DNA from 3 places in the Serratia sp. A07 genome. Region 3 is predicted to be linked to each of the others. Evidence: predicted binding sites of a transcription regulator. Region 3 holds the regulator's gene; each other region holds the start of a gene.
The links. Region 3 encodes PurR, which represses purine synthesis genes. Its sites were predicted from a motif close to CANGCAAACGTTTGCNTG; they were not measured.
Positions count from the first base shown of each region.

Region 1: guaB (IMP dehydrogenase) is a predicted target of PurR. The motif match lies at 1,753-1,770, and genes of this name have one in related genera.
Region 2: purM (phosphoribosylformylglycinamidine cyclo-ligase) is a predicted target of PurR. The motif match lies at 1,840-1,857, and genes of this name have one in related genera.

Region 1 covers NZ_JBZXDO010000011.1:84,666-92,586, forward strand. The annotation lists gene guaA (glutamine-hydrolyzing GMP synthase) at 1-125, opposite strand, end outside; gene guaB (IMP dehydrogenase) at 228-1,691, opposite strand; gene xseA (exodeoxyribonuclease VII large subunit) at 1,862-3,238, shown strand; gene AC4PR2_RS13660 (glycoside hydrolase family 31 protein) at 3,242-5,608, opposite strand; gene AC4PR2_RS13665 (MFS transporter) at 5,620-6,930, opposite strand; gene AC4PR2_RS13670 (LacI family DNA-binding transcriptional regulator) at 7,290-7,921, shown strand, end outside.
Region 2 covers NZ_JBZXDO010000011.1:407-8,327, forward strand. The annotation lists gene uraA (uracil permease) at 1-984, opposite strand, end outside; gene upp (uracil phosphoribosyltransferase) at 1,043-1,687, opposite strand; gene purM (phosphoribosylformylglycinamidine cyclo-ligase) at 1,943-2,980, shown strand; gene purN (phosphoribosylglycinamide formyltransferase) at 2,980-3,618, shown strand; gene speG (spermidine N1-acetyltransferase) at 3,732-4,283, shown strand; gene AC4PR2_RS13315 (hypothetical protein) at 4,487-4,702, shown strand; gene AC4PR2_RS13320 (DUF596 domain-containing protein) at 4,912-5,283, opposite strand; partial or broken gene AC4PR2_RS13325 (DUF637 domain-containing protein) at 5,305-5,406, opposite strand; gene imm2 (Imm2 family immunity protein) at 5,586-5,960, opposite strand; partial or broken gene AC4PR2_RS13335 (DUF637 domain-containing protein) at 5,963-7,438, opposite strand; gene AC4PR2_RS13340 (hypothetical protein) at 7,607-7,921, opposite strand, start outside.
Region 3 covers NZ_JBZXDO010000006.1:138,262-146,182, reverse strand. The annotation lists gene punR (DNA-binding transcriptional activator PunR) at 1-526, shown strand, start outside; gene purR (HTH-type transcriptional repressor PurR) at 523-1,548, opposite strand; gene cydH (cytochrome bd-I oxidase subunit CydH) at 1,873-1,962, shown strand; gene sodB (superoxide dismutase [Fe]) at 2,024-2,602, opposite strand; gene AC4PR2_RS09020 (C40 family peptidase) at 2,802-3,620, opposite strand; gene AC4PR2_RS09015 (Grx4 family monothiol glutaredoxin) at 4,036-4,383, shown strand; gene rnt (ribonuclease T) at 4,452-5,135, opposite strand; gene gloA (lactoylglutathione lyase) at 5,214-5,621, opposite strand; gene AC4PR2_RS09000 (alkene reductase) at 5,960-7,063, opposite strand; gene AC4PR2_RS08995 (TetR/AcrR family transcriptional regulator) at 7,154-7,774, opposite strand; gene eptA (phosphoethanolamine transferase EptA) at 7,878-7,921, opposite strand, start outside.

The DNA of each region.
Region 1 (7,921 bases), on a different contig from region 3:
CTAACGTCCCAGGCCCACAGTTCGCAGTAAACGCCGATTTCGCGCACGCGGCGGGCGACCAGTTGGGTGTATTGCGAACCGAAGTCCAGTATCAGGATGCGATGCTTATGGATATTTTGTGTCATGTGAGGCGAATTCCAGCAACAAGAGAAAAAGAGCGAAAATGTGTGTTTCGGGATGGGGCTTAACGCCCCACCCCGGCCTCTCACTCAGGAGAGGTTAAGGCATTAGCCCATGCGGTAGTTCGGCGACTCTTTGGTGATGGTCACGTCGTGCACGTGGCTTTCCTGAATGCCGGCGCCGCTGATGCGCACGAACTCCGCCTTGGTGCGCAGATCGTCGATGGTGGCGCAGCCGGTCAGGCCCATGCAGGAGCGCAGGCCGCCCATCTGCTGGTGCACGATGGCTTTCAGCATGCCTTTATAGGCCACGCGGCCTTCGATACCTTCCGGCACCAGTTTGTCGGCAGCGTTATCGGTCTGGAAGTAACGGTCGGAAGAGCCTTTGGACATCGCGCCCAGCGAGCCCATGCCGCGGTAAGATTTGAACGAACGGCCCTGATACAGCTCGATTTCGCCCGGGGATTCTTCGGTGCCCGCCAGCATGGAGCCGACCATCACGCAGGATGCGCCCGCGGCGATCGCTTTGGCGATGTCGCCGGAGAAGCGGATGCCGCCATCGGCGATAACCGGGATGCCGGTGCCTTCCAGCGCTTCCACCGCGTCGGCGATGGCGGTGATCTGCGGTACGCCCACGCCGGTCACGATGCGGGTGGTGCAGATGGAGCCTGGGCCGATACCCACTTTCACCGCGCTCACGCCGGCTTCAGCCAGCGCTTTGGCGCCCGCAGCGGTCGCGACGTTGCCGCCGACGATCTGCAGATCCGGGTATTTGGCGCGGGTTTCGCGGATGCGCTGCAGCACGCCTTCGGAGTGGCCGTGCGAGGAATCGATCAGCAGGACGTCAACGCCTGCCGCCACCAGCGCGTCAACGCGCTCTTCGTTGCCGGCGCCGGCGCCGACCGCCGCGCCTACGCGCAGACGGCCGTGCTCGTCTTTACACGCGTTCGGCTTACGTTCCGCTTTCTGGAAGTCTTTAACGGTGATCATGCCCAGCAGGTGGAAGCTGTCATCCACCACCAGCGCTTTTTCTACGCGCTTTTCGTGCATCTTCTGCAGCACCACGTCGCGCGCTTCACCTTCTTTCACGGTGACCAGGCGATCTTTTGGCGTCATGACCGCGGTGACCGGCTGGGTCAGATCGGTCACGAAGCGCACGTCGCGGCCGGTGATGATGCCAACCAGCTCGTTGTCTTCGGTGACGACCGGGTAACCGGCGAAGCCGTTGCGGGCGGTCAGCTCTTTCACTTCCTGCAGCGTGGTGGATGGGGTAACGGTCTGCGGGTCGGTAACTACGCCGCTTTCATGTTTCTTCACGCGGCTGACTTCTTCAGCCTGGCGCTCGATGGACATGTTTTTGTGGATGAAGCCCAGGCCGCCTTCCTGCGCCAGCGCGATGGCCAGGCCGGATTCGGTAACGGTATCCATGGCTGCGGACAGCATAGGGATGTTCAGGCGGATGGTTTTGGTCAGTTGAGTGCCGAGCTCTGCGGTGTTAGGCAGAACCGTGGAGTGGGCTGGAACCAGGAGGACGTCGTCAAACGTCAGAGCTTCTTTAGCGATACGTAGCATGGGCAATATCTCACCAGGGTGGGCTGTGAAAAAGATAAAATATTGCCGCGGCATTATACAGAGCGGAATCGGTTGCCTCCAGCACTTTCTTGCAAAAAGTCTTGATTACCTTTTTCAGCCATGTAGTATCGACCAATTAAGTGATTGTTTTGAAATTTGATCTGGGTCACATGTCGCTACCTGTTTCGCCTTCCATTTTTACCGTAAGCCGCCTCAATCAGACGGTTCGCCAACTGCTGGAAATGGAAATGGGGCAGATTTGGCTCTCCGCCGAGATCTCCAACCTCTCCCAGCCCGCCTCCGGCCACTGGTATTTCACGCTGAAAGACGACCGCGCCCAAGTGCGCTGCGCAATGTTCCGCAACAGCAACCGCCGCGTCACCTTCCGGCCGCAAAACGGCCAGCAGGTCCTGGTGCGCGCCAGCATCACGCTGTATGAACCGCGCGGCGACTACCAGCTGATCGCCGAGAGCATGCAGCCCGCCGGCGACGGCCTGCTGCAGCAACAGTTCGAGCAGCTGAAACAGCGCCTGAGCGCCGAAGGGCTGTTCGATCAGCAGTTCAAGCAGCCGCTGCCCGCCCCGGCCAAAAGCGTCGGGGTGATCACCTCCGCCAGCGGCGCGGCGCTGCACGATATTCTGCAGGTCTTGCAGCGGCGCGATCCGTCGCTGCCGATCGTCATCTACCCCACCTCGGTGCAGGGCGCAGAAGCGCCGATGCAGATCGTGCGCGCCATCGAGACCGCCAACCGCCGCGACGAATGCGACGTGCTGATCGTCGGCCGCGGTGGCGGTTCGCTGGAAGATCTGTGGAGCTTCAACGACGAACGCGTGGCACGGGCGATCTTCGCCAGCCGCATTCCGATCGTCAGCGCCGTCGGCCATGAAACCGACGTCACCATCGCCGATTTCGTCGCCGATCTGCGCGCGCCGACCCCTTCCGCCGCCGCCGAACTGGTCAGCCGCAATCAGCTTGAGCTGTTGCGCCAGCTGCAGTCGCAGCAGCAGCGGCTGGAGATGGCGATGGATTACTATCTGGCGCAGCGCCAGCAGCAGTTCACCCGCATTCACCACCGTTTACAGCAGCAGCATCCGCATCTACGCCTGGCGCGCCAGCAGACGCTGCTGTTCAAGCTGCAGCGCCGGATGGAAGACGGCATGCAGCAACAGCTGCGCCTGGCCGCCCGCCGCAGCGAACGCGCCCAGCAGCGGCTGGCGCAGGTGCAGCCGCAGGGCCGCATTCACCGCTACCAACAGCGCGTACAGCAGCAGGAATACCGCCTGCAGCAGGCGATGGAGCGGCAGCTCAACGCCTACCGCCAGCGCTTCGGCGTGGCCTGCAGCCAGCTGGAAACCGTCAGCCCGCTGGCGACGCTGGCGCGCGGCTACAGCGTGACGCAAACCCCGCGCGGTGAGCTGCTGAAAACCACCAAACAGGCGCAGGTCGGCGAACTGCTGAAAACCCGCCTGCAGGACGGCTGGGTGGAAAGCGAGGTGAAAACCATCACCGTCGCCAAGAAGCCGCGCAAGAAACGCGCGGCCGAGTAACCCCTACTCCAGCGTAAAACGCTCGCCCGGTTCGCCGTTTACCCACAGCGCGCGCGTCTCGCCTTCCGGCAGGCTGAGCGCCAACGTGCGCCAGGCCGGGCGGAAACGCCCTTCCGTCGTGATATCCAGCATGATGCGCTGATTGTCGCAGCGCATTTCCCAGCGCAGCCACAGCGCATCGCCCTGCCGCCAGCCTTCGCTTTCACCGTCGTCCTCAAACAACAACCCACTACTTGCACCGCAGCCCTTGAGCGGAAACAGCCGCAGCTCGCGCCGATCGTCGGCGGCCACGTCCACATGCGCCAACCGCTGCGACAGCGGCAGCGCCGCCCCGGCGCGCACCAGCAGCGGCAGACGCTCCAGCGGCGCCGCCAGCGTCACCGTCTGGCCGCCGCCGAACCACTGGCCGCTGTAGAAGCAGTACCAGCCCTCACCGTTGTCCGGCAGATACACCGAACGCCGGCGCTGCCCCGGCTCCACTACGCTGGCCACCAGCAGATCGCGACCGATCAGAAAATCGTCGCTCTCGCCGAAGGTGCGCGCATCCTGTTCATGATCGAGGAAGGTCGGGCGCAGCATCGGCTCGTCGTCGGCGCAGGCCTGCCATAGCAGGGTATAGAAATACGGCAGCAGCCGGTAACGCAGGTTGATCGCCTCGCGCACCGCCGGGGTGGCGGCCGGGTACATCCAGGGCTCGTTGACCGTGGCGTCGTCGTTCCAGGAATGAATGGTGAAACGCGGATGCATCACGCCGTTTTGCACCCAGCGCACCAGCAGCTCCGCGTCCGGTTTGTCGCCGGAGAAGCCGCCGACGTCGTGGCCGAGGTTATACAGCCCGGACAGGCTCATGCCCAGCCCCATGCGGATGTTGTAGCGCAGCGTCTGCCAGCTGGTGCGGTTGTCGCCGCTCCAGGTCTGCACGTAGCGCTGCATGCCGGCGCAGCCGGAGCGCGAGATCAGATACGGCCGCTTCTGCGGTGCGAAGCGCTGCTGGGCCTCCATCGAGGCGCGCATCATCAGCAGCGGCATCACCGGGCGGATGTGCTTGATGGCAATCGGCCGCCCGAAACCGTGGCAGCGCGCTTCACCGTCCCACACTTCGTATTCGTTGTTGTCGTTCCAGGTCGAGTCGATGCCCATCTCCAGCAGCTGCTGCGTGACGCCCTGCTGCCACCAGCGCACCGCCGCCGGGTTGGTGAAGTCGAGATGCGATCCCTCATCGTCCCAGAAGCTGGAGCGCTCGGGCGCGTCGCTTTGCGAATCGCGGATAAACAGCCCCTGCGCCGCCACCGCCTGATACTGCGGGTGATCCTGCAGCAGGCACGGCTTGATGTTAGCCGCCAGCCTGAGACCGGCGTCGTGAAACGCCTGGCTCAATTGCTTGGGCTGCGGCACCTTGTCGTAATTCCAGTTGAACACGTAGCGCTTGTTGTTGATCGAGGTGTAGCCCGACGACAGCTGGAAGGAGTCGCAGGGAATGGCGTGTTGACGGCACAGCGCGATGAACTGCTGCAGCTGCTGCTGGGCATCCGGCGCGTCGGTGTAGTGCATGGTCGAGCCGCTGTAGCCCAGGCTCCACTTCGGCCCGAAGTGGGTGCGGCCGGTCAGGCGCACGAAGGCCTTGGTGACGTCCACTACCTTCGGCCCGAGGAACAGGTAGTAATCCAGATCGCCCGCTTCGGCCTGATAGCGGCGATAGGCCGCGTGGTAGTTGTCGATCTCGTTGCCCAGATCCAGCCAGCAGTTGCTCAGGTTGTCGTAGAACAGGCCGAAGCTCGCCTCCGGCCCGCGGGTGATGGTAAACGGAATGTGTTTGTACAGCGGGTCGGTGCTGGCGGCGTTGTAGCCCATCGCGTCCAGATTGCGCATCTCGAAGCGGCGGCCGGTGCGTTCCAGATCGCCGGCTTTTTCCCCCAGGCCGTAATAGCGCTCATCGGCGAAACGGCGCTGGTAGTGCGCCACGCCGTCGCCGTGCGCATTGAGCAGGTAGGCGCTGGTCGGCCGGTCCGCTGCCAGCGACCGCCATTCGCTGGCGGCGTTGCAGTACTCCCATTCCAGCCACAGCGGCTGATGAACCGTCACACGCAGCCGCGGCGTGCTGACCACCAGCCGATCGCCCTCCTGGCGCAGCTGATAGCCCGGCAGGCTGAAGCCGACGACGCTGAGCCGATCGCGCCCCTCCCAGGGCACATCCTCCTGCAGCGCGATGCTCCAGGTGCGATCCAGCGCCAGCTCGCCCTCACGTTTGATCAACACGCGGAACAGATCGTTTTCCAGCACGTACAGGCAGAAACGGTGGCGTTCATCGACCAGCAGCTCAACGTGGTCGGCATGCTGCGCCGCCAACGTCCAGTTTTTCAAGGTTTTCATAAGCATTCCACTTAGCTGTGTGAAGGTGTTTTCTTACCGCCGCGTTCGGCGATCAGGGCAATCAGGAACAGGGCGCCGATCAGGTCGAAGAAACCCATGGCGATGAACAGCGGGTTGAAGCCGATGGTGTCGGATACCGCGCCGATCAGCAGCGTGAACAGGAAGCTGGCGATCCAGGCACTGGAGCCGCGCATACCATTGACCGTCGCCATCTGGTTTTTATCGAACGACTCCACCACCAGCGCACTGAGCATGCAGGAGATCACCTGATGGCCGAAGCCGCCGATCGAGATCAGCGCGATCGCCACATAGGGATCTTGGGTGATCGCCACGAACGCCAGCGACACCATCAGGAAAGCGCCGGTCACCGAGCTGGCGACCACCGAGTTGACGCGGCTGCAGCCGAACCATTTGCGGTACAGGGTGGTGAGATAGCCGCTGGCGACGCTGCCGATATCCGCCGCCAGGAACGGCAGCCAGGCAAACATCGCGATCTGTTTCAGATCCATGCCGCGTTCGGTAGCCAGGTACAGCGGCACCCAGAAGCTGAAGACCGCCCAGGCCGGTTCGGCGAGAAAGGCCGGGATGGCGATGCCGTAGAACTTCTTGTTCTTGCACAGGCTGGCCAACGAGGTGAGGAACGGCAGCTTCGGCAGCACCGGCTCGTTGTCTTCGCGGATCAGATCCAGCTCTTGCTGGCTGAGGTTCGGGTGCTGCTGCGGCGAGTGGTAGAACAGCCACCACAGCACCACCCAGATCAGCGCCAGCCCGCCGGAGAACAGGAAGGCGCCCTGCCAGCCGAAGGAGACGTGGGCGATGACGATGATCGGCGGGGCCAGCATGGCGCCGATGGAGAAACCGACGCCCGCCCAGCCGGCGGCGATCGGCCGCTCCTTCTTCGGGAACCAGTCGGAGATCGCCTTGGCGTTAGCCGGGGTGGCCGCCGCCTCCGCGCCCCCCATGAAGAAGCGCAGAATGGCCAGTTGCAGCCAGCTGCCGGCGCCGGCGTGCAGCATGCATACCACCGCCCAAATGCCGGCGCAGATCAGAAAGCCCATCTTCAGGCCGATAACGTCGATCAGCCAGCCGCAGATCGGCTGAAACACCGTGTAAGCCAGCTGGAACGACGCCACCACCCAGGCATATTGCTCGGTGCTCATGTTCAGGCTGGTTTTCAGCTCCGGCGCCAAAATGCCCAGCGAGTTACGGGTGATGTAGTTGACCGTGACGCCCAGCAAGAACAGCGCCAGCATCCACCAGCGCAGCGATTTGAACTTGCGCCGGCCGCTCTGCGCGACCGCCTGATTGACCTCCACACTCATCGGTTCTCTCCCCGCGGCCGCCGGCGACGGCAACGCGCGTTTTAGTAGGGTACGTTGTGCTATCAAACAAGGGACGGTGAAAACGGGTCGGCGCCGTATCATTGGCCGACAGACAATCACAACCCCATGATTTATTTTTTGTTTTCTTTTTCGCACACCGTTAAAATTGGACTGACAGGTCGCTAAAATTGGTGTACCAATGCAGACTACTCAGCGAGAGCGCGTAGCGAAACGGGGTTTTTTGCAAAGATTTTCACAGGCGGGTGAAAAAATAGTCATAATGGGCATGAAAGCCGGTCAAGACGCTGAAAATCCGCGGTGAAAATATTCTCATGGACGAATTTGAAGGAGATCACAGAATGAACGGAAAGCTGAAAATTCAGGAGATCGCTCGCCAAACCGGGTTGTCGATCAGCACCGTTTCCCGCGTGCTGGCGGGCAAGGCCAACACCAGCGCCGAGGCGCGCCGCAAGGTGCTGGACTGTGCGCAGCAAAACGGCATTCTGCAGGGTATTTCCAGCGGCCGGCTGATGCTGAACAACGTGATGGTGTTCGCGCCGCAGCGCGCGTTCGACGTGCGCACCGACATCTTCTACTACAAGGTCATTCAGGGTATCGCCGCCGCGCTGATGGAGCACGAGGTGCGCATCCGCTACTGCGGGCTGGAAGAGCAACACAGCGACGGCGCGCTGTTTCTGGAAAAGATGAGCGACCCGCACACCGAAGCGGCGCTGATCATCGGCATCGACGACGAGCATATCCACACCCTGGCCGCCGATCTGCACAAGCCCTGCGTGCTGATCAACTGCAGCGATCGGCAGATGCGGCTGGACAGCGTCTCACCGGATCATCAGCTGATCGGTGATTACTCCGCCAGCTACCTGTTCCAGCAGGGGCACAGCCATATCCTCAATTTGCAGTGTCTGCGCCGCCACACCATGGAGCTGCGGCTGGCGGGCATCCGGCAGGCCTACGCCCGGCATCATTTGCC
Region 2 (7,921 bases), on a different contig from region 3:
CGCCTGGATCGCCGCCGCCAGCTTGCCGATGCAGGACAGCAGGATAGCCAGCACCGCCGCGCCACCGATCACCCAGGTGCTGTAGACCTTGGTGATGGCCATCACGCCGATGTTCTCGCCGTAGGTGGTGTTCGGCGTGGAACCGAAGAAGCCGGAGAACACCGTCGAGATACCGTTGGCGAACATCGAACGGTGCAGCCCCGGATCGCGGATCAGGTCTTTTTTCACGATGTTGGCGGTCACCACCAAGTGGCCGACGTGCTCGGCAATCACCACCAGCGCCGCCGGCAGAATGGTGAAGATGGCGAACCACTCAAAGCGCGGGGTGTAGAAGGTCGGCAGCGCGAACCAGTGCGCCTCGCGGATCGGGGTCAAATCCACCACGCCCATGAAGAACGACAGCGCATAGCCCACCAGCACGCCGATCAGGATCGGGATAATTGCCAGGAAGCCGCGGAACAGCACCGAGCCGAGCACCGTGACCGCCAGCGTCACCAGCGAAATGGTGATGGTGGTCGAGTCGGCGCTGGTACCTTCCGCCGGTAGCAGCCCCGCCATGTTGGCCGCCACGCCCGCCAGCTCCAGCCCGATGACGGCGACGATCGCCCCCATCGCCGCCGGCGGGAACATCACGTCCAGCCAGCCGGTGCCGGCCTTTTTCACGATCAGCGCCACCAGGCAGAACAGCACGCCGCACATGATGAAACCGCCCAACGCCACTTCATAACCGAGCGGCAACAGCAGCAGCACCGGCGAGATAAACGCGAAGCTGGAACCGAGGTAGGCCGGGATCTTGCCTTTACAGATGAACAGATACAGCAGCGTGCCGATGCCGTTGAACAGCAGCACGGTCGCCGGGTTGATCTTGAACAGGATAGGCACCAGCACGGTGGCGCCGAACATGGCGAACAGGTGCTGGAAGCTGAGCGGAATGGTCTGGAGCAGCGGCGGGCGCTCGCTGACGCCGATGGCGCGACGGGTCATGTGTGCTTTTCCTCGGTTTATTGGTTTTATAGGTTTTAGTCAAAAAAAAGCCGACTCGTTAAGTCGGCTCAAATGTATACTTGGTACCAAATATCTTGTCGCCCGCGTCACCCAGGCCAGGCACGATGTAGCCCTTGTCGTTCAGGCACTGATCGATGGAGGCGGTGTACAGCTCAACGTCCGGGTGCGCTTTCTCCAGCGCGGCGATGCCTTCCGGCGCCGCCACCAGGACCAGCACCTTGATGCTGTGGCAGCCGGCTTTCTTCAGCAGATCGATAGTGGCGATCATCGAACCGCCGGTGGCCAGCATCGGGTCAACGACCAGCGCCATGCGCTCTTCGATGTTGGAAACCAGCTTCTGGAAGTACGGCACCGGCTCCAGGGTTTCTTCGTCGCGGTAAACGCCCACCACGCTGATGCGCGCGCTCGGCACATGCTCCAGCACCCCTTCCATCATGCCCAGTCCTGCGCGCAGGATCGGCACTACGGTAATCTTTTTCCCTTTGATCTGATCCACTTCAACTGGCCCGCACCAGCCTTCGATGGTGACTTTTTCCGTCTCCAGATCGGCGGTCGCTTCATAGGTCAGTAAACTACCCACTTCTGAGGCCAGCTCACGGAAGCGTTTGGTGCTGATGTCATTTTCGCGCATCAGGCCAAGCTTGTGTTTTACCAGCGGGTGTTTCACCTCAACGATCTTCATCATTTTTCTCCTATTAAGGTGGTTGCGGCCAAAAAAATCGCGGGATTATACCTCCTTTTTTTCGCCGCGCCACCCACAATAGTCCGATCGGGATCAACAAAAGTTTGAATATCAGTATAGATGACGAAAAAGCGGAGCCGGTTCACAAGCCGCTCGCAAACGTTTGCCTGCGCTGTTAGAATTGCCGCGCCTTATTCCGGAATCAACATCGGAAGCACAGTTTTCAAACCGCAAACCGTCGTGGGGAATCGCGCAGTGACCGACAAAACCTCTCTCAGCTATAAAGACGCAGGTGTCGATATCGATGCAGGCAACGCATTGGTAGATCGCATCAAAGGTGTAGTTAAACAGACCCGTCGCCCGGAAGTGATGGGCGGTCTGGGCGGGTTTGGCGCCCTGTGTGCGTTGCCGCAGAAATACCGCGAGCCGGTGCTGGTTTCCGGTACCGACGGCGTGGGCACCAAGCTGCGTCTGGCGATGGATCTGAAACGCCACGACACCATCGGCATCGATCTGGTGGCGATGTGCGTCAACGATCTGGTGGTTCAGGGCGCCGAGCCGCTGTTCTTCCTCGACTACTACGCGACCGGCAAGCTGGATGTGGACACCGCGGCCAGCGTGATCAACGGCATCGCCGAAGGCTGCAAACAGTCCGGCTGTGCGCTGGTGGGCGGCGAAACCGCTGAAATGCCGGGCATGTACCACGGCGAAGATTACGACGTGGCCGGTTTCTGCGTCGGCGTGGTCGAAAAATCCGAGATCATCGACGGCAGCAAAGTGCAGTCCGGCGACGCGCTGATCGCCTTGGGCGCTTCCGGCCCGCACTCCAACGGCTACTCGCTGGTGCGCAAAATCCTGGAAGTGAGCAACACCGATCCGACCGCCACCCAGCTGGAAGGCAAACCGCTGGCCGACCACCTGCTGGCGCCGACCAAGATTTACGTGAAGTCCGTGCTGGAGCTGATCGAGAAGGCGGACGTCCACGCCATCGCTCACCTCACCGGCGGCGGCTTCTGGGAAAACATTCCACGCGTGCTGCCGGAAGGCATGCAGGCGGTGATCGACGAAGCCAGCTGGCAGTGGCCAGCGGTGTTCACCTGGCTGCAGCAGGCCGGTAACGTCAGCCGTCATGAAATGTACCGCACCTTCAACTGCGGCGTAGGCATGGTCATCGCCCTGCCGGAAGCCGAAGTGGAAGCGGCCATCGCGCTGCTGACCGCGGCAGGTGAAAAAGCGTGGAAAATCGGTAAACTGACCGCCTCTTCCGACGAACAACAAGTGGTCATCAACTGATGAAAAAGATCGTGGTGTTGGTCTCCGGCCAGGGGAGCAATCTCCAGGCGCTGATTGACGCCTGCCAGCAGGGCCGCATCGCCGCCGAGATCGTGGCGGTGTTCAGCAACAAGGCGCAGGCTTATGGCCTGCAGCGCGCCGAGGCGGCGGGCATCGCCGCTCAGGCGCTGGATGCCAAGGCTTACGCCGATCGCGCGGCGTTCGACGCCGCGTTGGCGGACGCTATCGACCAGTACCAGCCCGATCTGGTAGTGCTGGCCGGCTACATGCGCATCCTCAGCCCGCAGTTCGTGCAGCGTTATGCCGGCCGCCTGCTGAACATTCACCCTTCCCTGCTGCCGAAATATCCGGGGCTGCATACCCACCGTCAGGCCATCGACAACGGCGACAGCGAACACGGCACCTCGGTGCACTTCGTGACCGAACAGCTCGACGGCGGCCCGGTGATTTTGCAGGCCAAGGTGCCGATTTTCGCTGACGACGAAGAGGATGACGTGGTTGAACGGGTGCAAACCCAGGAACACACGATCTATCCGCTGGTGGTGAGCTGGTTCGTCGACGGCCGCCTGGCGATGCGCGATGGCGCCGCCTGGCTGGACGGCGAACGCCTGCCTGAGCAGGGCCACGCCGCCGACTGATGCGCGCAGCCTGAACCTTGCCTAAACGGCGCCCACGCGGCGCCGTTTTTTTTCGCCTTCATCCATTCTGTGAAGTTATACTTTGCACAATTTCACGGCACAGAGGAGCCCACATGTCCAGCACTGCCAGCGTCAGGTTACGCCCATTGGAACGGGACGATCTGTCGTTCGTCCACCAGATGGACAACAACGCCAGCGTTATGCGCTATTGGTTTGAAGAACCCTACGAAGCCTTTGTCGAGCTTTCCGATCTCTACGATAAACACATCCACGATCAGAGCGAGCGCCGCTTTATCATCGAGCACGAAGGCGCCAAGGTCGGCCTGGTGGAGCTGGTGGAGATCGATCACATCCACCGCCGCGCAGAGTTCCAGATCATCATCGATCCCGCCCACCAGGGCAAAGGCTACGCCAGCACCGCCGCCCGTCTGGCGATGGACTATGGCTTCTCGGTGCTGAACCTGTACAAGCTGTACCTGATCGTCGACAAGGAGAACCCGAAGGCGATCCACATCTACAGCAAGCTGGGATTCAACGTGGAAGGCGAGCTGATCGACGAGTTCTTCGTCAACGGCGAATACCGCACCGTGCTGCGCATGTGCATCTTCCAGCCGCAATATCTGGCGAAGTTCAAAACGCCCAATGATAAGCCGCTGGTGAAGTGACAATTCGCGAGAAAAAAGTGAAAACCCGCGAAAGCGGGTTTTTTATTGGAAAATAAGCGACTAGTATTAATGGATGTTATTTTATCGTCAGGAAATAGCCTGATGAATGCGGAAATAAATAATATTCATCCGAGATAATTAATCGAACAATAATTAATAGTGATAGTAAGAGTTACCCTCTGCCTCTACAAAGGAAAAATGCCATGACAACCGTCTCAAACCTGCTGCTTTTTATCGGCCTGGCGATGCTCGCCATCGCCGCCGGTCTGAATACCTATAGCGGCTACGCGCCTGCAGATCCCAATAGCACCCCGCTATTTTCCCCGCTCTGGTGGACGCGCTGGTTCCCGCTCTATGCCTCGGGGGCTGCGTTGCTGCTGGTGGGGGTAGTGCTGCGGGTTTCGGGGCGGGGACGTTAAAAATCAAATTTCATCGTAGATATTACAGAGCAATATATGCGCCGTATTCATTATCAAAGCGAATATTTCTGCAATGTGTATGTATTGCAAACTGAATGATTTGAAAAAATCAATGTGTTATTTTTTGATTGCTGCGTAATAAAAAACCCGCTTTTGCGGGCTTTTTATAATCTGTTAACAGCTTATCATACTACAGATAGTATCAGTAACTACGTCCAATCTTGATAGCCGTCTTCATGAATCCAGACAAGACCACCAGGGCATTCCTCTTCATAGAACCAAATGTCTTCATTTTTTTTCCATTCCTCTTCTGTCTTAGGGAATACAGCTTTGTAATGTGTTACCTGTTCTTCAATGTCTCCCTCAAGGAATTGGCCATGCTTACCTAACCTTACTCTCCCTTCAGCCATAAGGTGATGAATTAAGTCGAAAAAATAGTTTTTCTTTTCTTCGTAGGACAATGTGTTTCTATCAAAATTATCAGCTCTCATAGCTGACCATACGGTTCCAATGGAAGCACCATCCAACTCTTCTCTAAACAGTTTGTATTGTTCATCGCTATACAACATGGTAGCCCTCATCGAAATTTGATTTAATTTTTTACCGCCATTAATGGCGGTATTCAGGCTGGAGCTGATGACCGATTTCCCGGCCACCCGCTGCGCCACCGTGCTCCAGTCACCGTTGCTCAGCTGCGGCAGTTTGACGTTGTTCGGGTTAAGCGGTTTGCCCGCCGCGTCCTATCGGCGTTTATATGGGATACAACATCAAGAGAAAACGGCTCCGAAGAGCCATTTCTGTGTGCGGGTTAGATCCAATCTTCATAGTCGCTGTCATGGATCCAGACGATAGACAAAACACATCAATCCACACGAGCATCCTTTTATTCAGGCTTATCGATCAAGCCAAGCAATCGAAGATCGTTTAAAATTTCGTTTTTGTCATCTTCAGTTACATCCTTAAGCATTTCGAATAAATCATTTTCGGATAAAATTTTTAATATGATATCTGTGTGGAACTTTACTGTTTTATCACTACATCGACCAGCCATAAAGATGAGCGTCACTAGCTCAAGCATGAGGCATTCTATAGGTTCTTCAAACGAACCTTCTAATGACTCATACGCAAACGCCTGATCAGATGTATCACAAACCCCATGGTTATCCCCATCTTTCAATAGGTCAATTATCTCCCTGCAATAAACGTAACTTGAATGGGCAAAGCTATTTCTTATCTCATCATAATTCATCACACTCATTGTTATTTACCTCTTCCCGGAATCAAACGCACTCCGTTATTGTCCAAAACGTTAATTTTCACCCCAGGGTACCTACTCTCGAATTGTTTAACAACGCCCAAGCAACTGTCGCAGGCAGGTTTTTCTGTAAAAATAGTAACAGAACCTTTAGCAGAATAATTACTTCCTAATTTATCAGCTAAGTTATCCAATATTTTATATTCAGAGTCTATACGTCTTGGTACTGGTCTACCATCATCAGTAAGCAAAGTCTCATATTTGAAATTTTCTTTTCCCTTTCCAACAAAACCTTTCCCTTCAACATTTATGAGATTGTGACCCGCAAGTGTCTTTGGCATTCCAGATATATCAATATTGGCCACGGCAACGTTGCCACCACGTTTCCAGTCTGATGGTAGACCAGCCCTCAGTTCTGTAACCTGGTTTTTGAATGCAGCAGCCTGCTGAACCGTCTTCTCATTGACCAGATACCCTTTCCAGGCGCTGGTTGGCCCTACCAGTTTGGATGACAGGTATTGGTTGCCGACGTTCGCTTTCCCCATACCGGCAAACGTACTGGCGACAGAGACCGCCATCACCGAGGCATTCACCCAGTCCGGCGACCAACCGGTCAACTTGCTGATTTGTTCTATCTGCTGGTTGCGTGCAAACAGCTGGCCGTCGGTTATCTGATCGCCCAAATCATACGTGAATAACTTTTCGCTGTCATAGCCGGCAAACGCCGGATAGTTGCCGAAGCGCTGACGCTCCTTTTGTACCCAGTAGTTGGCAATGAGGCCGTCTTCATCCCGCGTTGACGGGTACTTATTCATCAGGGCTTCAAACTGCTTGCGTTCGTCTGAGTTCAACGCCTCTTGCGTGGTGCAAGCTACTTTTCGGCATGAAGCCGCCATCAGACGCGCTTCTTTTTCCTTGTCGCCCTTAGCCAACTCTTTAATCGCGTTGAGTTCTTCCTGGTGCAGTTGCCGATTGAAACGCTCGACAAACTCACCCGCATTTGCACCGCTGGTGGCGCCTGCGGCTTTGGCGGTTACGATGGCCCCTGCAAAGGCGCCCGCTACGCGGCTGATTTGAGCCTGACGCTCCTGCCAACCTTCACTTCTGACCAAATTATCATTGATGATCACCCCGGCCAGCTCCGCCGCCAGCGCCCCGGCCGCCGCGCCTTTGGCATTACCCTTGCCGATTTCTGCGGCCACGCCCGCCAGAACGGCATGGCTTACGGCCCGGCCCGGTATATCGAGAACCTGACCGTTATCCCCAATCAGGTTGGCGCCCTCGGCCTGAACCTGGCTGCCGACATTCGCCAGCAGCGCATTGGTCAGGTTGTCCTTGAAGCTGCCGCCATTGATGGCGGTATTCAGCCTGGAGCTGATGACCGATTGCCCAGCCACCCGCTGCGCCACCTTGCTCCAGTCACCGTTGCTCAGCTGCGGCAGTTTGACGTTGTTCGGATTGAGCGGTTTGCCCGCCGCGTCCTATCGGCGTTTATATGGAATACAACATCAAGAGAAAACGGCTCCGAAGAGCCGTTCGCATGGGCGTTAGATTTCCGTCAACCGTGGCCTATAGTGGTACTTTTTACCTTGGCTAGCCCCCCGCATGAAAAAAACGTGCTTAATCTCAAACTGTTAGGAGCTGGAAGGTTACTCGGGCTTATCAAGCAATCCAAGCAACTCCATATCATAAAGCAAATCGCTTTTTTCTTTTTCAGAGATATCTTCAGTCAAAACACCCAGAGGATATTCATTTATAATCTGTTTAATAACACTCCGAATGTTATTTTCCACCTCTCCCGGTTCTCTTCCGGCCATTAAAATTAGGAGAAAAACCTTGAACATTAACTTTTCTATTGGCGAAAAAGGAGTATTTTCATATTGATAGGCTGCATATCCAATTTCCAAACCATCATAAGATGATTTTTCACCTGTTTTTTGGTTAATGTCAAGAATGTTTCTACA
Region 3 (7,921 bases):
CAGGGCGGACATGGCGATCGGCGCCACCCGTGCGGTGCCGGTCGGCGGCGGCTTCGCCTTCCGCGACATGGGCTATATGAACTGGCTGTGCGTGGTCAGCCCGCAGCACCCGCTGGCGCAACTGACAGGCCCGCTGAATGACGATCAGCTGCGGCCGTACCCTTCGCTTTGCCTGGAGGACACCTCGCGCAATCTGCCCAAGCGCGTCACCTGGACGCTGGATAACCAGCGGCGGCTGGTGGTGCCGGACTGGACTTCGGCGCTCGACTGTTTGTGCGCCGGGCTGTGCGTCGGCATGATGCCGGCACATCGGGCGCTGCCGCGGGTGCAGCGCGGTGAGCTGAAGGCGTTGCAGCTGCAGCAGCCGTTTCCCGCCAGCCCTTGCTGCCTGACCTGGCAGCAGGATAAACCCTCACCGGCGATGAGCTGGCTGCTGGCGTATCTGGGCGATGGGGAGACGCTGAACCAGGAGTGGCTGAGCGAGGCGGAACCGGAAGCCGCGCAGGCTTCCGGCGCGGGGGATTAGCGGCGGTAGTCGATGAACGGGCCGTCGGCGACCGAGCGGCGTTCAATCAGCTTCGGATGCACTTCGATCACCTGCGACTCTTCGCGTTTGCTGATGATGCGATCCAGCAGCATGGTGAAGGCCATTTCGCCCAGGCGTTCTTTAGGCTGGTGAATGGTGGTCAGCGCCGGGGTGAAGTAGCGGGCGTTGCGCACGTTGTCGTAGCCGATCACGGAAATATCCTGCGGCACCCGCAGCCCCAGCTCGTCGGCGGCGCAGATGGCGCCCATCGCCATGATGTCGCCGCCGCAGAATACCGCGGTCGGCCGCTGCTTTTGCGACAGGATTTGGTGCATCGCCTTGTAGCCGGACTCCGGCTCGAAGTCACCCTGGACGATCCACTCTTCGCGAATGTCGATATGCGCTTCCTGCAGCGCCTTCATAAAGCCCTGGTGACGGCCGCCGCCGGTATTGCGCGACAGCTGGCCCGGAATGGCGCCGATATCGCGGTGGCCGCGCTCGATCAGGTAACGGCCGGCCAGATAGCCGCCTTCGAACGCGTTATCGATGATGGTGTCGGTGAAGTCGCCGCGCGCGGCGCCCCAGTCCATCACCACCATCGGGATGTTGCGGTAGTCTTCCAGCATGCCCAGCAGCTGATCGGGGTACTCGGAGCACATGACCAGCAGGCCGTCGACGCGCTTTTGCGCCAGCATCGCCAGGTAGGCGCGCTGCTTGTCGAGATTGTTGTGCGAGTTGCACAGGATCAGGGTGTAGCCTTTGCTGTAGCAGCTGTTTTCCACCGCCTCGATCACTTCGGCAAAGTAGGGCGCTTCGCTCGAGGTGGCCAGCAGGCCGATCGACTTGGTGTGATTGACTTTCAGGCTGCGCGCCACGGCGCTCGGCGAGTAGTGCAGTTCTTTGATGGCGGCCCACACGGCCGCTTTGGTCTCTTCGGCGACGAAACGAGTCTTATTGATGACGTGCGAAACGGTGGTGGTGGAAACGCCCGCGCGTTTGGCCACATCTTTAATCGTTGCCATGTAAGGAATGACTCCTGAACTCACATGTTTACAGCATGTAAGTGTGATGTTAATCGTTTGCCTACGTAGATCCTTCTCCAGAGAAGCGAAAACTGAGTTTTTAGTGTGTTGAAGTCTTCAGCGCTTAATCAGGAGGGGCATGGATGCCGGTACGCAGTTGTGAACTGCGAATTTTGTCGCATATTGAACAAAAGTGGAAGAGGTAATCGAGATTATAAACCGGGAAATGATAACAAGATTTAATCGGCGAACTGTGGGAAAATGATTTGACGTACTAATTGTGCGCCTTTTATGCTTAGGAAAGCCCATTTTAAAGGAGTTGTCATGGATACCGAATTGAAGATGTCGCTGTTCACCACCGTCTGCGCATTGGCGGTCATTATCGCTTTCAGCTTCGTTGCCGCGTTGAACTGATTTACCCCCGGTTATAAAAAAGGCGCAGCTTGGCTGCGCCTTATCACCTCAGAACCTGCGCTTACGCCAGGTTTTCCGCTGCGAAGGTCCAGTTGACCAACGCCCAGAAGTTTTCCAGGTATTTTGGACGCGCATTGCGGTAATCGATGTAATACGCGTGTTCCCATACGTCAACGGTCAGCAGTGGTTTGTCTTCACCGGTCAGCGGGGTGGCCGCGTTGGAGGTGTTGACGATCGCCAGCGCGCCGTCCGGTTTTTTCACCAGCCAGGTCCAGCCTGCACAGAAGTTTTTCACTGCGGCATCGGTGAACTGCTCTTTGAACGCAGCGAAAGAGCCGAAGGATTTGACGATTGCCGCCGCCAGTTCGCCCTGCGGTTCACCGCCGCCCTGTGGCGACAGGCAGTGCCAGTAGAAGGTGTGGTTCCACACCTGCGCGGCGTTGTTGAAGACGCCGCCGTTAGAGGTCTTGATGATCTCTTCGAGCGATTTGCCTTCGAACTCGCTGCCTTTCACCAGGTTGTTCAGGTTAACCACGTAGGTGTTGTGGTGTTTGCCGTAGTGGTATTCCAGGGTCTCGGCGGAGATGTGCGGCTCGAGCGCGTTTTTCTCATACGGTAATGCAGGTAATTCAAACGACATTGCTTCCTCCTTTACAGCGCCATTCGCTTCCCGCCGGGGCGAGAGCCGTATGGGCCGTTTTTTATTGTGGTCATTCAATCTTAACAATTTTCATCATAAAAAACAGGAGGAAAAGCGAGAAATGCGCGTGGGGAAGTGCGATGGACGATAGCTTGAGCAGGCGGTTGCGACCGGGGCCGCAACCGCGCAGAACAGGGCATTAACGAATGGTTTTCGGCGTCACTACGCGGCGTGCGCCGATGTAGTGGTTCTGCCAATAGTCGTTGTCGAGCTGACTGATGCGGATCTCTTCACCGGTGCGCGGCGACTGGATGAACTTGCCGTTACCGAGGTAGACGCCGACATGGTCCGCCACGCCGCGGTTGTTGATGCGGAAGAACACCAGATCGCCGCTTTCCAGTTCGCTTTTCTTGATCGGCGCCGCATCGCGCAGGTGATACATCTCGTTGGCGGTGCGCGGCATCTTGATTTTCACTACGTCTTTATAGGCGTAATAGATAAGGCCGCTGCAATCGAAGCCGGTGCGCGGCGAGCTGCCGCCCCAGCGGTAAGGTTTGCCCATCTGTCCCATCAGCTTGGCCATCGCGGTCTGCTTGGCGTGCTGGTAGCGTTTTTTGTGCGCGGGGCTGAGTTTCAACGGCTTTTCTTCACGCGCCAGTTTGGCGGTGGCCATACCGGCTTCGCGGTGGCGACCATAGCCTTTTTTATAGCCTTTTTTCGGCGGGGTGACTTTAATCTTGGCGGTTTTCTGCGCTTTGGCCTTGGGTTTGGCGCTGACGATCTTTTTCGCGCTTTTCTCGCTTTTTGCCTTGGCGGTCTTGGTTTTTTTCTCGGGGGCCGTCACTTTGGCTTTTTTGGCGGCTTTGTCCGCTTTCTTTTTTCTGCGGTCATCGGGCCGCGCTTCATTGGCATGGCTTTTACGCTGCTCGGCGGCAACACGCGCCTGTGGCGCAGCGTGCGCCAAATTGAAGAAGAGCTGCGTAAACAGCAGCGCAAAGAGCGTAAGAATTAAACGCATGTCGACGTCACCAACCTTGGCCCCGAAACGGATATCGAAAGAGTTACAGTATTCCCGAATTTCGCCATATAAAACAGCGAAGAACTCATAAATAATAATCCATATTGTGAGAAAACGTTAATGACATTTTTTTTGGTTCAAAATCAGCCTGTTGATGTATGAAAAAGCGCCAGTTGGCGGTGGGGATATAATTAATCCTCGCCGTCATCGCGACGCAATATATTAGTGAAATGGTCGGATTAAAAATGTTATTCTCGACGTATGTTTTGACCGGAATGACGTGGCCGGTGAAACGCGATCGGCGGCGGGCGAATATCCTTGCAAAAGATGGCGTTTTCTTGCGACTGTTCCAGCCGCTACAATAGCCCGCGTGATGCATGTTGTAGCCATGAAATGTGGCTTGAGGAAGCAATAAATGACGACGACACTTGAAAAAATTCAGCACCAGATCGCTGAAAACCCGATTCTGCTGTACATGAAAGGTTCGCCTAAGCTGCCGAGCTGCGGCTTCTCCGCACAGGCTGTGCAAGCGCTGTCCGCCTGCGGCGAGCGTTTCGCCTACGTGGATATTCTGCAAAACCCGGACATCCGCGCCGAGCTGCCAAAATATGCCAACTGGCCGACGTTCCCGCAGCTGTGGGTAGACGGTGAGCTGGTCGGCGGTTGCGATATCATCATCGAGATGTATCAGCGCGGCGAACTGCAGCAGCTGATCAAAGAAACTGCGGAAAAGTATAAAGCGCAGGAAGACCAACAGTCTTAATCGACAGGCTTGCGGTTATCGCGCAATGGGCGGCGCCAGTGCAAACTGGGCCGCCTTTTTTATTGGGCTTATTCGGCGAGGTCGCCGGCGGGCAGCGGCCAGCCGCCGAGACGTTTCCAGCGGTTAACCAGCTCGCAAAACAGCAGGGCGGTTTGTTCGGTGTCGTACAGGGCGGAGTGCGCCTGGCTGCTGTCGAACGGCATGCCGGCGGCGATGCAGGCTTTCGCCAGCACCGTTTGGCCCAGCACCAGGCCGCTCAGCGCGGCGGTGTCGAAGGTGGCGAACGGATGGAACGGGTTGCGCTTCAGGCCGGCGCGCTCGGCCGCGGCCATCAGGAAGCTGTGATCGAAGTTGGCGTTGTGTGCCACGATAATGGCCCGGTTACAACCGCGATCCTTGAGCCCTTTGCGCACCGCTTTGAAAATGGCGTGCAGCGCGTCATATTCGCTGACCGCGCCGCGCAGCGGGTTGTGCGGATCGATGCCGTTGAACGCCAGCGCTTCCGGCTGCAGGTTGGCGCCCTCGAAAGGCTCCACGTGGAAGTGCAGGGTCTCGTCCTGCTGCAGCCAGCCGTCTTCATCCATTTTCAGCGTGACGGCGGCGATCTCCAGCAACGCATCGGTATTGGCGTTGAAGCCGGCGGTTTCAACATCTATTACTACGGGATAAAACCCACGAAAACGACCACTCAGGGCGTTAAGATCACTTTTCTCGGCCATCAGTTTCTTATCTTCATCGAATGCAGCGCGCATTATGGCAAATTTTGCGCCCGGTTGCAGGCGCTATCGCGCGGAGAATCAGCAGGGCGCAGCGCGCCCTGAAGGGGAGGCTTAGTGGCCGAGGCCCTGACCGGCATGTTTATTTTCGATCAGCTCGATTTTGTAGCCGTCCGGATCTTCGACGAAGGCGATGACCGTGGTACCGCCTTTCACCGGGCCGGCTTCGCGGGTGACCTTGCCGCCTGCGCGGCGGATGCTGTCGCAGGTGGCGGCAACGTCGTCCACGCCCAGCGCCAGGTGGCCGAAGGCGGTGCCCATGTCGTAGCTGTCGGTGCCCCAGTTATAGGTCAGTTCGATAACCGCGCCTTCGCTCTCTTCCGTATAGCCGACGAAAGCCAGCGAGTATTTGTACTCTGGGTTTTCGCTGGTGCGCAGCAGGCGCATGCCTAATACCTTGGTGTAGAAGTCGATGGCGCGTTGCAGGTCACCGACGCGGATCATGGTATGGAGTAAGCGCATAATTCCTCTGAATTGACTGTGCCGTGGCAGACGGCGGGTGGATTGAAGCACAAGCGAGTATAGCCTTGTCCCGCAAGGGAATTCAACGTAACGAATAAGTGACAATGTCACTCATGGGGCTCGCGACGGTGATGTCTAAATATTGATCGAGCGTACCGATCGATACGGAGTAATTGATCTGCACAATCAATTATCTATTTCGACGGCAAGCGTGTAAAAATTGAACGGCAGTAGAGCACAACACCAGGGAACACCGGCCCGCCCCGTGCGGGCTTTTTTGCGTGCGGCGCATAAAAAAACGGCCAGGCAGTCGCATGGCCGTTTGGGATCAGGACGGGTTACTTCGCCAGAAACGGATAGTCGGTATACCCTTCGGCGCCGCCGCCGTAGAAGCTTTCCGGCTTAGGTTCGTTCAGCGGCGCGTGCTGACGGAAGCGCTCCACCAGATCCGGGTTGGCGATGTAGCTGCGGCCGAAGGCCACCGCGTCGATGAAACCTTTTTCGATCAAGGCTTCGGCTTTTTCGGCGGTGTAGGCACCGGCGCCGACGATCACCCCTTTAAAGTGGGCACGCACCGAGTCGCGGAAGGCGTCGGAATACGGCTTGCCGCCGGCCCAGTCCGGTTCGGAGATGTGCAGGTAGGCGATGTTGCGCTTGTTCAGCTCTTCCACCAGATACAGCGCCGCGTCTTCCTGATCTTCACCGTTGTCCAGCCCGTTGAATGGCCCCAGCGGCGAGATGCGGATGCCGATGTGCTCAGAACCCCATTCGGCGACCGCCGCGTCGACCACTTCCAGCGTCAGGCGGGTGCGATTCTCGATGCTGCCGCCGTATTGATCGGTACGTTGGTTGGAGGCCGGCGACATGAACTGATGCAGCAGATAGCCGTGGGCGGCATGCAGTTCGATGAAGTCGAAGCCGGCTTCCCGCGCGTTGGCGGTCGCCTGGCGGAAATCGTTGACGATGCCCGGGATCTCGCTGGTTTCCAGCGCGCGCGGCGTGGAGGTCGGTACGCGCACCCAGGCGCCGGTTTCATCACGCACGGTGGTGCGGGTTTCGGCGTTGATTGCCGAAGGGGCGACCGGCGCTTGCCCGCCCGGCTGCAGGCTGGCGTGGGAGATGCGGCCTACGTGCCACAGCTGTACGGCGATATGGCCGTTTTTATCATGCACTGCCTGCGTGATGTTTTTCCATGCGGCGATCTGCTCCGGCGTATGCAACCCCGGCGCACCGGCGTAGCCTTTCGCCTGGAAGGAAACCTGCGTCGCTTCGGTCACGATCAGGCCCGCGCCGGCGCGCTGTGCGTAATATTCCGCCATCAGCGGCGTAGGAATATCGCCCGGCTCGATGCTGCGCAGACGCGTCAGCGGAGCCATAAACACGCGGTTGGGCAGGGTGATGGCGCCAACCTTCAGCGGAGAGAGCAATTTTTCAGTCTTCATAGTGCATCCTGTATTTAATAGACCGGTCGTCTAGTGGTGGGCGATAAATAACCACGAACTGCATTTTTCAATAAAAAGAAATTGTTACCGTTACGGTTGCGGCGGGCGCAGCAGCAACTCGATGCTTTCCAGCGCGCTGGTCAACGGCGCCAGCGAGTGGCGGATCTTGGCGCGCAGCGAAGCGCCGAGCCACAGTGAGTACAGCGTCTCTGCGGTCGCTGCCGGGCTCATGGCCACCGACAGCGAGCCCTCGGCGATACCGCGTTCGATGGCCTCCTGCAGGTGGCCGATCACGCGAGCGGTGCCCGTTTCCAGCGCATGGCGCATCGGTTCTGACAGATCGCTCACCTCGGCGGAAAGCTTCACCGCCAGGCAGGCGTTATGGCATTCGCTGCGGCAGTGGTAGCTGATGGCCTGGGCGTAATAGCCGAGCAGCTGGTGGCGGGCATCGCCGTGCTCATCGGCAAACAGCGCCTGCATTTCTGCATCATAATGCGCGAAATAGCGTTGCAGCATCGCTTCGCCGAAGGCTTCCTTCGAGCGGAAATAGTGGTAGAACGAGCCTTTCGGCACGCCCGCAGTGGCCAGCAATTCGCTCAGCCCCATGCCAGTAAAGCCCAGGCGCAGGCTGAGAGTTTCGCCGGTGGCGAGCAGATGTTCACGTGTGTCCACGTTGCAATGCGTTGATTTGGTCATCATGGTGCCGAGCATAATAGACCGATTGGTCTAGGTCAATGGGAATAAAAAAACCGGCGCACAAAACGCCGGTTGTCTGCGAACTATTGTGCCCCAGCGGCACGAGGAAGTTAAGCGCTTACGCCGCGTTGCGGCAACGCTGCAGGATATCCAGCCGGGATT